DNA from 2 places in the Nocardia sp. NPDC052566 genome. Region 1 is predicted to be linked to the other one. Evidence: riboswitches for the same ligand, from Rfam matches in the RefSeq annotation. Region 1 holds a riboswitch; the other holds the start of a gene.
What was found. A riboswitch is a leader RNA that binds a small molecule or an ion and turns the genes downstream of it on or off. The one in region 1 is predicted to bind S-adenosylmethionine.

Region 1 (5,348 bases):
GGCTCGAAGGCACGCTGACCCGCGCGCCCGCGGCGATGGTGCGCGAGGTGACCGGGCAGCCGATCGGCGGCGTCGCACCCGTCGGCCACCCCACCAACCTGCCGACCTGGGTCGACAACGCACTCGCCGAGCATCGCGAGGTGTGGGCGGCGGGCGGGCACCCGAACACGGTGTTCCGCACCTCGTTCCGCGAACTGGTGCGCATCACCGCCGGGCTGCCGATCGATGTCGACTAGCACGCCACGCTGAAACAAAGATCAGGTGTGATCGAACTGGTTTCAGTGCGCGAGCGTAGTTTCGTCATGTGACCGAAGCACAGCGGCCCGAGGCGGGATTCCAGATCCCCGACGATTTGAGTGGTATCGCCGCGGAGCAGTATCGCGCGGCGATGCGGCACTACCCGGCCGGCGTCACCGTGGTGACCCTGGACTCGGTGGACGGTCCGGTCGGCTTCACCGCCACGTCGTTCGCGTCGCTGTCGATGACGCCGCCGCTGGTCTCGTTCAATATCGCCAACAATTCGTCGAGCCTGTCCGCGATGCTGTCCGCCGATTCCGTGGTGATCCACTTCCTCGGCGAACATCAGCAGCACATCGCGCAGCGCTTCTCCCGCAGCGCGGAGCACCGCTTCCGCGACCGCTCGCTGTGGACCACCCTCACCACCGGCGAACCCGTCCTGCACGGCACCCCGATCTGGGTGCGCGCCGCGGTCGAGCAACTCATTCCGATCGGTGACCACACCTTCGTCGTCGGGCTGGTCACCCGGGTGCACGACAGCACCGACGACAAACCGATCGCCGCGCCGCTGCTCTATTACAACGGCAACTACCACCGGCCGTCCTCACTGGGCGACTGACAGTCGACGCATTCCCGTCGATGCGGCCGCTCAGCCGATGAGGCAGGGCGCAGCGCCGTCGGCGGAATCGGGGTTGAACGGCCGGGTTTCCGGAGTGGGGTTCCACAGGCCGTTGGTGGCGGCGTAATTCCAGCTGGGCCCGGTGGACACGAGAGACGCGACGGCATCGATGAGGCGATCCACATCGGCGGAGGTGGTGCCGAGGCCGATGCTGGCGCGCAGAGCGCCGTCGAGACCGAGGCGAGAAAGCAGCGGATGGGCGCAGAAGCGGCCGTCGCGGACGCCGATGCCGTGTTCGGCGGAAAGATAGGCGGCGACGTGGCCGGGCGCGAAACCGTCGAGGGTGAACGCGACGATGCCGACAACGTCGGGGCTGTCGTCCCAGATGCGCAGCAGGCTGACTCCGGGGATGGCGCGCAGGCCCGCGCGGAGGCGATCGGCAAGCAGGCGCTCGTGTGCGGCGAGTTCTTCCGCGTCGATCGCACACAGCGCGTCGCAGGCGGCGGCGAGCGCGGCGGCGCCGAGCACATTCGGGGAACCGGCCTCGTGCCGCTGCGGCGCGGGCGCCCACTCGGCGCGCTTGGTGGTCACCTCGCGCACGGCGCCGCCGCCCGCCAGGTACGGCTGCGCGGCGTCGAGCCAATCCCGGCGGCCGACGAGCACACCGGCGCCGAACGGCGCGTACAGCTTGTGACCGGAAAAGACCAGGTAGTCGATGCCACTGTCGCGCAGGCTGAGCCGCCGGTGCGGCGCGAGCTGCGCGGCGTCGACCAGGATGCGCGCGCCGCACTGATGCGCGATGGTGGCCAGCCGCTCCAGCGGCAGCACCTCGCCGGTCACATTGGACGCGCCGGTGACGGCGAGCAGCGCCGCGGGCTTGGTGCACAGTTCGGCGATCAGGCGACGGATGGTCTCGTCGACCGTATCCGCGGCCTGCACCACACGGCGGCCGTGCTTGGTCCACGGCAGGAAGTTGGCGTGGTGCTCGATGTCGAGCACCACCGTGTCGCCGGGCACGCAGGCGGCCAGCAGGTTCAGCGAGTCGGTGGTGTTGCGGGTGAACACCACCACCTGGTCGTCGGCGGCATCGAGGAATCGGGTCACCGATCCGCGCGCCGATTCGTAGCACTCGGTGGAGATGCGCGAGGCGTAGCCCGCGCCGCGGTGCACGCTCGCGTAGAACGGCAACAGCTGCGAAATCCGGTCGGTGACCTGCTTCAATGCCGGTGCGCTCGCGGCGTAGTCGAAGTTCGCGTACGTGGTGGTTCCGCCCTGAACGAGCGGGACGCGCAGGTCGGCGCCGGATACCTCGGCAATGGCGGCACAGGTCTGGTCGGCAACAGCGGTCATCACGAAATCCCATCGGCTCCGGGACCCGCAATCGGGGAGAATTGTCGAGTCCGCGCTTGCCGTGCCCGGTCGGACATCGGCCTGGTCGTCACCCGGAGCACCCCACCGCGGAGGAGGGTTGCCGACCAGCAAGCCGGGGCTATGCGCTGGTACTCATGACCTGTCCCCGAGATTGGCAGATGTCACGCCGACCTGTCAACCCGGGTTCGCGATCGGTCATCCGGGCGAACGGAGATCGTCCCGGCCCCGGCCACACGCCGTCGCTGACCTTCGCGACTTCCCGGCTGCCGCATCCGCCAGCGCGATTCAGCGGCGCGAAACACCCCGCTGCTCGCCTTCCAGCAACACGACCGCAAAGGGCGGTGCGCCCGATCCCGAGTTCCGCGCGGTGCGGTCACAGCGGCCGGAACGCTCGTGTCGACAGCCGCGCACCATGTCCACGTTCGCGCCGAACGGCCAGCTCAGTCGGTCGCGCGACCAGGATCGAGCAGGCCTGACACACGGAATTGTGTTGCCAATCGTGAGGATCTGGGGTGCGATCGGTGGGTGTCGCTTTCGCTGTTGCTCAGCTTTATCGGTGTGTGCATCCTACTGTCGATCACGCCAGGGCCGGATTCTTTTCTGGTGCTGCGCTTTTCGATTGTGAGTGCACGACCCGGCATCGCCGCGGCGATCGGATCGGCGCTGGGCGGCATGCTGTGGGCCGTGGTGGTCGCGGCCGGTGTCGCGGCACTGCTCGAGCAGTCGGCGACGGCGTATCGCGCGCTCAAGGTGATCGGCGGCATGTACCTGCTGTACCTGGGCGTTCGCGCCCTACTCGACCACCGCAAGCAGCGCAAGGCGGCGCAGGCCGCAGGCGATGAACTCGCCGCGGTCGAGCAGGCTCGAGCGGGAACCCCGGTCCGGCTGCGCAGCGCGTTCACTGCGGGCCTGGTGTCCTGCATGTTCAACCCGAAGGTCGGACTCTTCTACCTCGCGGTCCTGCCACAATTCCTGTCCGAAGTCACCTTCGCCAACACCCTGGCCCTCGGCGCCGTCGAATCCTCCATCGCCGCCGTCGAAATGGTGCTGCTCGCCCTCGCCGCCTCCCGCGCGGTTGCCATGCTTCGCCAGCCCCATGTCCGCGATCGCTTGGAACAGCTATCTGCGGGCATCCTCGCCGCACTTGGTATCGGCACCGCCGCATCCGCCGCCTGACCGCATCCGCCTCGCGGAGTCGAACGCCCTCCCTCGAATCCAGCACGGCGACGAATGCCTTGCCCACGAGGAACGGGCATCCCGCGCCCCCGGCACGGGCTGGGACACGGCTTCGAAGCGCCCGCACATGGTGACACCGGTTCGGCGCTACGGGATCCGGCGGGATTCCGCGCGCCACAGGAAGATCGAGCCGATCAGCGAGATCGACGTCGCCCCGGTCAGCCACCAGAACGCCTGGCGGAAGCCAGCATCGAGAGCAAGTCCGGCTGTCGTCGCACGATAGAGGACCACGGCAAGCAGTGCCGCGCCGACCGAACCACCAACGCGCTGCAGGATATTCACCATCGATGCCGCATCGGGCAACTGCTCGCGCCGCACCGACGCGTAGGCGGCCGAGACGACCGGCATACCGGTCAGCGCGGTGGCCATGCCGCGAATCAGCAGGAGTACCTGGACGAGCACGGCGTTCGTTGCGGCGTCGCCGAATGCGAACGGCACCGTGACCAGCACATTCAGCGCATTGCCTACCACCGCGATGACGCCGCCGCCGTAGCGGTCGGTGACGCGGCCCGCGATGGGCAGCACAAGGATGCCGCCGATACCGAAGGTCAGCAGCGACAGTCCGGTGGCGATCAGCCCCTGATGGTGCAGCAGCTGGAAGTACAAGGGCAGCAACAGCATCGCCCCGTACAGCGACGCACCGGAGAAGGTGTTCGCGATATTGGCCGTCACGAACACCGGGCTGCGGAACATCGTCATATCGAGCAGCGCACCGCGCCCGCGTGCCGAGCGCAGCACGAACCCGCCGAGCGCGACGGCGCCGACGAGCACCGAAACCCACACCGTCGGCGCGGAGAACGCACCGCGGCTTCCGTATTCACCCAGGCCGTAGACCAGCAGCGACAGCCCGGCGCCGATCAGCACGAACCCGGTGACATCGAATCGCGCGTCGGCCCGCGCGCCCTTGCCCAGCGGAAGCAGCCGCACCGCGAGCACGAAGGCGACGAGGCCGAGCGGAATATTGATCAGGAACAGCCACTGCCAGTCGAGATGGGCCAGCATCACCCCGCCCAGGGTCGGCCCGAAGGCGGGCGCCGAGACCACCGCGATGCCGACAACGCTCATCACCCGGCCGAGCCCACGCGGCCCGGCGACCTGCCCGATCAGCGCCTGCCCGGCGGGCACCAGCAATCCGGCAGACAACCCCTGCGCGATCCGTAATGCGATGAGCCACTCGATATTCGGCGCGAGCGCGCACAGCCCGGACGTGACGGTGAAGCCGACGAGTGCCGTCAGCCATATCCGGCCCATCCCGAACCGGCGGCCCAGCCAGCCGACCAGCGGCAGCGTCACCGCGAGCGCGAGCAGATAGGCACTGGCCACCCACTGCGAACTATCCAGTGTCGCACCGAGATCCGTGGCGATGGTGTTGAGCCCGATGTTGACGAGCGAGGTGTCGAGCATGCTCATCACCGCGCCGAAGACGACGACACCCGCGACCCGCCACACGTGCGCGGGGATGGCCTCGAGCACGGGCTCGGCGGGTGCGACCGCCGTCTTGGTATCCGTCATGGATCCTCCGCTATTTGTAGATCAACTAGATTGTGGAGGCTATCAACAATCTTGTAGCTCAACAATAGATATAATTTCCGGATGCCCCAGGAGCCCCTCCACCCCCGCGGCCTGCTTCGCTTCCCGACCTACGCGCTCGGCAGGCTGCACAAGGCCGTGCACGCCGAGCTGGGCACCTCACTGCGTGAACATTGGGTCCTGGTTTTCCTGGAGGAATCCGACGAGCTGTCCCAGCAGCAGGTGTCCACCGCGATGGGCATCGATCGCAGCGAGGTGGTCCGGCTGATCGACGGCCTGGAGAAGTCCGGATTCGTCGTGCGCACCAGAGATTCCGACGATCGCCGCAAGTACCGGCTCTCCGTCACCCAGGCGG
Region 2 (5,348 bases), on a different contig from region 1:
GATCTCACCCTGTAGCGCGTCACCCGCACCGGAGAAGGTCGCGAGGATCTTGGTCTGCTTAGCGGTGGCGACGTGGTAGACCGAGGCAGGGTTGGGGCCCACGTAGCCGTCGAGACGGCTCGAGGCGAGGGCGAGGAAGTAGTCGCTGGTCTTGTCGAAGTAGGCCAGGTCGATCGCGGGCAGGCCCTCGGCGCGGTTCTGCTCGTTCCACTTCAGCAGCAGCTGCTCCTGGTTGGTCGCGGTGCCGACACCGATTCGCTTGCCCGCCAGTGACTTACGGTCCTTGTAGTCGAGGGTGCTCGACTGCGGCACCTCCAGCGCGACGGTGTCGGTGCGGTAGGTGGCGAAATCGTATTTCTCCTTGCGCTCCTCGGTAACCGTCACGTTGGAGATGAACACGTCCGCCTCGCCGGAATCGACGCGAACGAAGTTCTGCGACCAATCCGCCACCTGGACATCGACTTTCAGGCCGAGCTTGTCGGCGACGAGTGTCGCGAAGTCGATTTCGGAGCCGATCACCGTCTTGTCGTCGTTGGCGTAGAAGCGCAGCGGCGGCACGGTGCCCGACGATCCGGTGACCAGCAGGACGCCGCGATCGCGAATGGCCTGCGGGACAAGGGCGGCGATGTCGTCGACCTTGGCCGCACGTACCCGTCCGGTTTGTGCGGCGCTCAGGTCATAGGTGACCGAGCCCGCGGTCTGCGTCGTCGCGTCCGCGTCGGGATCGTTGCCGCAGCCGGTGGCCAGCACGGCGACCGTAGCGACAATGCCGATCAGGGCGGGGATTCTCATCGGGTACCTGTTCATGGGATCAACGGACTCGGGAAAGGAAGGCGCGGGTGCGCGGGTGCTGCGGATCGTCGAGCACCGCGGCGGGCGGGCCCTGTTCGACGATCGCGCCCGCGTCGAGGAACACCACGGTGTCGGCGACCTCACGGGCGAAACCGATTTCGTGCGTGACGATCACCAGCGCGGTGCCGCCGTGCGCGAGATCGCGGATGACATCGAGGACTTCGCCGACCAGCTCGGGATCGAGGGCGGAGGTCGGCTCGTCGAAGAGGATGACCGGCGGCCGCAACGCGAGCGCCCTCGCGATGGCGACGCGCTGCTGCTGCCCGCCGGAGAGCCTGCGCGGATAGGCGTCGGCGAGTTCACCGATGCCGACGCGTTCCAGCAGGGTCCGCGCCTCCCGCTCGACCTCGGCGCGCGGGCGGCGCTGCGCGGAAATCGGTGCGAGCGCGACGTTTTCCAGCGCGGTCAGATGCGGGAACAGGTTGAACTGCTGGAAGACGAACCCGATCCTGGACCGTTGCCTGCGCACCTCGGTCTCGGACAGCGCGTGCAACTTGTTGCCGCGCAACCGGTATCCGATCAGCTCACCGTCGATGTACACGGTGCCCGCGTCGAGCGTCTCGAGATGGTTGAGCACGCGCAGCAGAGTGGATTTACCGGAGCCGGACGGGCCGATCACGGCGACCACCTCGCCGGTGCGCACGGTCAGATCGATACCGCGCAGCACCTCGGTGGTGCCGAAGGATTTCCGCACGCCGGTGACATGCACCGCCGGTGTGCTCGGCGCCGTCATCGGGTGGCTCCGCGCGGTGCGGCCGCGCTCGCGGCGGCGATGTCACGGACCTTCTGCCGCACTCGTTGCAGCGGTGTCGGCGGTGGCGTGCGATGCGCGCCCTTCGCGTAATGCCGCTCGATGTAGTACTGCGCGACCGACAGGATCGTGGTCAGCACGATGTACCAGACCGTGGCAACCATCAACAGCGGCACCACCCGGCCGCTGCGGCCGTAGATCACCTGCACCTGGTAGAACAGCTCGGCGATCGCCATCACCGACACGATCGAGGTGCCCTTGAACAGGCTGATCACCTCGTTGGTGGCATTGGGCAGGATCGAGCGCATCGCCTGCGGCACCACGATGGTGCGGAACTGCCGCCAGCGCGGCAGGCCGAGCGCCGCGGCCGCCTCCAGCTGGCCGTCATCGACGGAAAGGAAGCCCGCGCGGATGATCTCGGCCGAATACGCCGCCTGATGCAGCGCGAGACCGATCACCGCCGCGCTGAACCCGCTGATCACCCCGTTCACCTCGAAGCTGAAAAAGGCTGGGCCGAACGGGATCCCGACCGAGAGCCGCTGATACAGGTAGGCGATGTTGAACCAGAACAGCAGCTGCACGATCAGCGGAATCGAACGGAACGCCCAGATGTAGACCCATGAGATCACCCGCAGCACCGGGTTGTTCGACAGTCGTGCCACCGCGAGCAGGGTGCCGAGTAGGAAGCCGAGCGCCGTACCCCACAGGGTCAGCTCGAGCGTCACCTTCAGCGCCGAGAGCACCGATTGCGCGGTGAAGTACTTCGCGAAAGTCGGCCAGTCCCAGCCGGGATTGGTGACGAGCCCGTGCGCGAACTGGGCGAGCAGCACCAGTATGGCGGCGCTGACCACCCAGCGCCACGGATGACGGGCGTTGGCCACCGTCGGCGGCGCGTCGGCCACCGAGCGCGCGCCCGAAATGCCGGGTATCGCGACATCGGGTGCGAGAGACGCATTCATAGCGGGGATCCCAAACAGGAGAACGAACGAGACCGTGCCCTCGGGCCGGTCGCATCACCCGGCCAGCGACGGGTGCACAGTCTGGCTGCGTCTCACCGGCAACAGCCGGTCGAGGTGATCCGGCACTGATCGATATGCCGCCGCCTGGAGAAATCGATGGTGCGGTAGTTCATTTCGTTCCTCCATCGTTCCCGGCGGAAGCACCCGCACCCGCGAACGGGGGGTTGCTGCGACGTCATAGAGCCAGGTCTCTCGATCGCTCTGGATGGTCTGCACGCGTCGGAAGGCGCGCCGAAGAATAATGCGCCCCGAGAAGACCGCCCGGAAGGGTAGAAATCACGCTGAACGTAGCCCTTGCCGCCACCCCCCATTTCAGCGATAGTTGCCCCGCGCTCGACGAACACCCGCAACACATGCCACACGCCACCCGGTTGCCCCGCCCCGACCGCACTGCAACTACCGCGATATTCCGTGCGCGGCGGAGACAAGTGCGCGCGACAACACTGCCCCCGGATGCACTCCGCGGCCTGCCCCCTTCCCTCGAGCACATACCCGCAACTCTTGCCGCACACCAATCGCGCCGCCGCGCCGCAGTTATCCCATTACCCCCTGCGCGTCAGACAAATGAGCGCGCGAGACTGCCCTGATCCAGCGCCGAATCCCCTCCGCCGCCCGCCCCTTCTGTCGAGCGCAGTCGAATGGCCGTGCGACACGCGATGTAGGGCGGCCATTCGACTGCGCTCGACGAACGTCCGCAACTATTACTGCCCGCAAGCTAGGTGCCGCGCACGGATGGTGGCGCCCCGCTGCGGTTCTCGCGTTATTCCGTGCGCGGCAGATGAATGAGTGCACGGGCCGCGTTGGTTCGGTTTCGCACCCGGCCGCGGATGCGCTCCGCCGCTCACTCTCTTGTGCCGAGCGCAGTCGAATGGCCGTGCGACACGCCGTGCAGGGCGGCTATTCGACTGCGCTCGGCGATGGGGCGTGGTCAGTGGGGTGCGGTGAGGGGGCGGCCTTTCCATTGGAGGGCGGCGCGACGGTTCGCTTGGTGCGAGCGGGTCCAGAGGCGTAGGTAGGCGGCGATGGAGAGGGGGTGGGCCAGGGCGGCGAGGAGGTCGGGGCGGGTGATGGGGGCGCCGCGTTCGGTGGCGCGGGCGAGTAGGCGGGCGGTGACGGCGGCGAGGTATCCGGCGAGCCCGGCGCGGCGGGTTGCGCCCTTGCCGCACAGGGCGGCCAGGGGTGGTAGCCAATAGGCAAGAGCGGCAACGGTTCCCACCGCGGCACCGCCGAGGCGGGAACCGCCGTAGGCGGACCATAGCCAGCGGGTGTAGCCGGATTCGAGCTCGGTTGCGTCGCAGTACATTCGGGTGCTTGCCAGATCTCCGGCGGCGACCAGTGCGGTGCGGCGGCCCGAACGGCGCAGGGCGCGTGCGATATCCAGGTCTTCGGTAGGACTGGCGGCGACCGCGGCGTGGCCGCCGATGGCCCGGTAGGCGGCGGTATCGAAGACGAGGAACTGTCCGCAGGCCACCGCGGTGGCGGGGCGCAGGCTGCGGTTGGCGAGTGTCATCGGCAGCGATGACGCCCACGACCAGCACAGCAGCGGCTGCACCAGCGCCTCGGATACCGAACCGAAGTCCTGACGCGGCCATGGGGACAGCAGTGCGCCGCCCTGTCTGCGCAATTCGCTTGCCGCGCTTGCGATCGCGGCGGGCGCCAGCCGCACGTCGGCATCGAGGAAGATCAGTACCGGGGTCGTCACATCCTCGGCCAGCCTGGCGCAGGCCGCGGCTTTTCCGGTCCAGCCGGGCGCAGGTTCGGTCTCCGCGCGAATCACGGTGAAGCGAGGGTCATCGCCGAGGGCGGCGAGCGCCGCGGCCTCGGTGCCGTCGGTGGAGGCGTCGTCGAGGATCACCACCCGCAGCCGCGGCACGCCGACCTGCGCGCGCAGATCCGCGATCAGCCCGGGTAGTCGCGACGCCTCATCGCGGGCGGGCACACAGACGGTAATCGGCTCGATCACGCTCGCGGGCCGCCGCGGCAGTCGCCGCACCGTGGCCCAGTTGTACAGCGCCACCGCGCATCCGGCGGCCGCGACACCCGCGCCCGCCCGCGCGGCGGCGCGGAAGAGCACGGCTCAGCGGCCCGTCGTCTCGTGCCACCACCGCGACAGCGAGAAACCGGATTCCGGGGTGCGCGGCATCGCGGGATTGCGGTTCATGTACGCCACGGCCGCGACGATCGCGGCGACGGCCAGCGTGATCCCGCCGACGATGCCCGCCCAGCCCGCGAACGAGCGGGTGTTCGGATCGGCGTAGCTCACCTCGGCGCGCAAGGTCGACACATCGCCGGGCGGTAGCTTCCACGACACCGTGGAATCGTCCTCGCGGTTGCCGTTGGTCTTGGCCACCCTGGACGGGAACGCGATGGTGAACTGCACGTCGGAGCCGTGCGGCGGAAGGGATTTCAGGTCGACCCGCCCGGTCATGCTGACCAGATCGCCCGCGCGCTGGAACTGCAGCGAGAACATGCCCTGCGTCTGCTCGGACAGTCCGCCGAGCTGCTGCACCTCGCCGAAGGACAGATCCTCGAAGAACACCTGGCTGCCCACGTAGCCGTCCTGCGAATACGGCTCGACACGCATCTTGCCCGCCAGCGCCTCCGGCTGCTTCAGCTGCGGCCCCTTGTCCTTGGGGTCGGCGGGGACGGCCGCGGCGACGATCCGGCCGGACACTCTGTCGTTGGAGGAGACACCCATCGATACCTGCACCCGCAGGCATCCCGCG

Region 2: linked by a shared signal. The riboswitch ahead of ACIG5A_RS13980 (amino acid ABC transporter permease) and the one ahead of ACIG5A_RS15280 (aminotransferase class V-fold PLP-dependent enzyme) in region 1 are both predicted to bind S-adenosylmethionine.

Annotation. Positions count from the first base shown of each region.
Region 1 is NZ_JBIUAF010000003.1:244,525-249,872, reverse strand. Features, by position in the region: gene ACIG5A_RS15290 (YbaK/EbsC family protein) at 1-236, shown strand, start outside; gene ACIG5A_RS15285 (flavin reductase family protein) at 305-856, shown strand; gene ACIG5A_RS15280 (aminotransferase class V-fold PLP-dependent enzyme) at 887-2,206, opposite strand; SAM riboswitch class IV at 2,254-2,367, opposite strand; gene ACIG5A_RS15275 (LysE family translocator) at 2,849-3,403, shown strand; gene ACIG5A_RS15270 (DHA2 family efflux MFS transporter permease subunit) at 3,551-4,975, opposite strand; gene ACIG5A_RS15265 (MarR family winged helix-turn-helix transcriptional regulator) at 5,057-5,348, shown strand, end outside.
Region 2 is NZ_JBIUAF010000002.1:1,502,957-1,508,304, forward strand. Features, by position in the region: gene ACIG5A_RS13970 (ABC transporter substrate-binding protein) at 1-792, opposite strand, end outside; gene ACIG5A_RS13975 (amino acid ABC transporter ATP-binding protein) at 812-1,585, opposite strand; gene ACIG5A_RS13980 (amino acid ABC transporter permease) at 1,582-2,562, opposite strand; SAM riboswitch class I at 2,742-2,834, opposite strand; gene ACIG5A_RS13985 (glycosyltransferase) at 3,551-4,696, opposite strand; gene ACIG5A_RS13990 (LppM family (lipo)protein) at 4,700-5,348, opposite strand, start outside.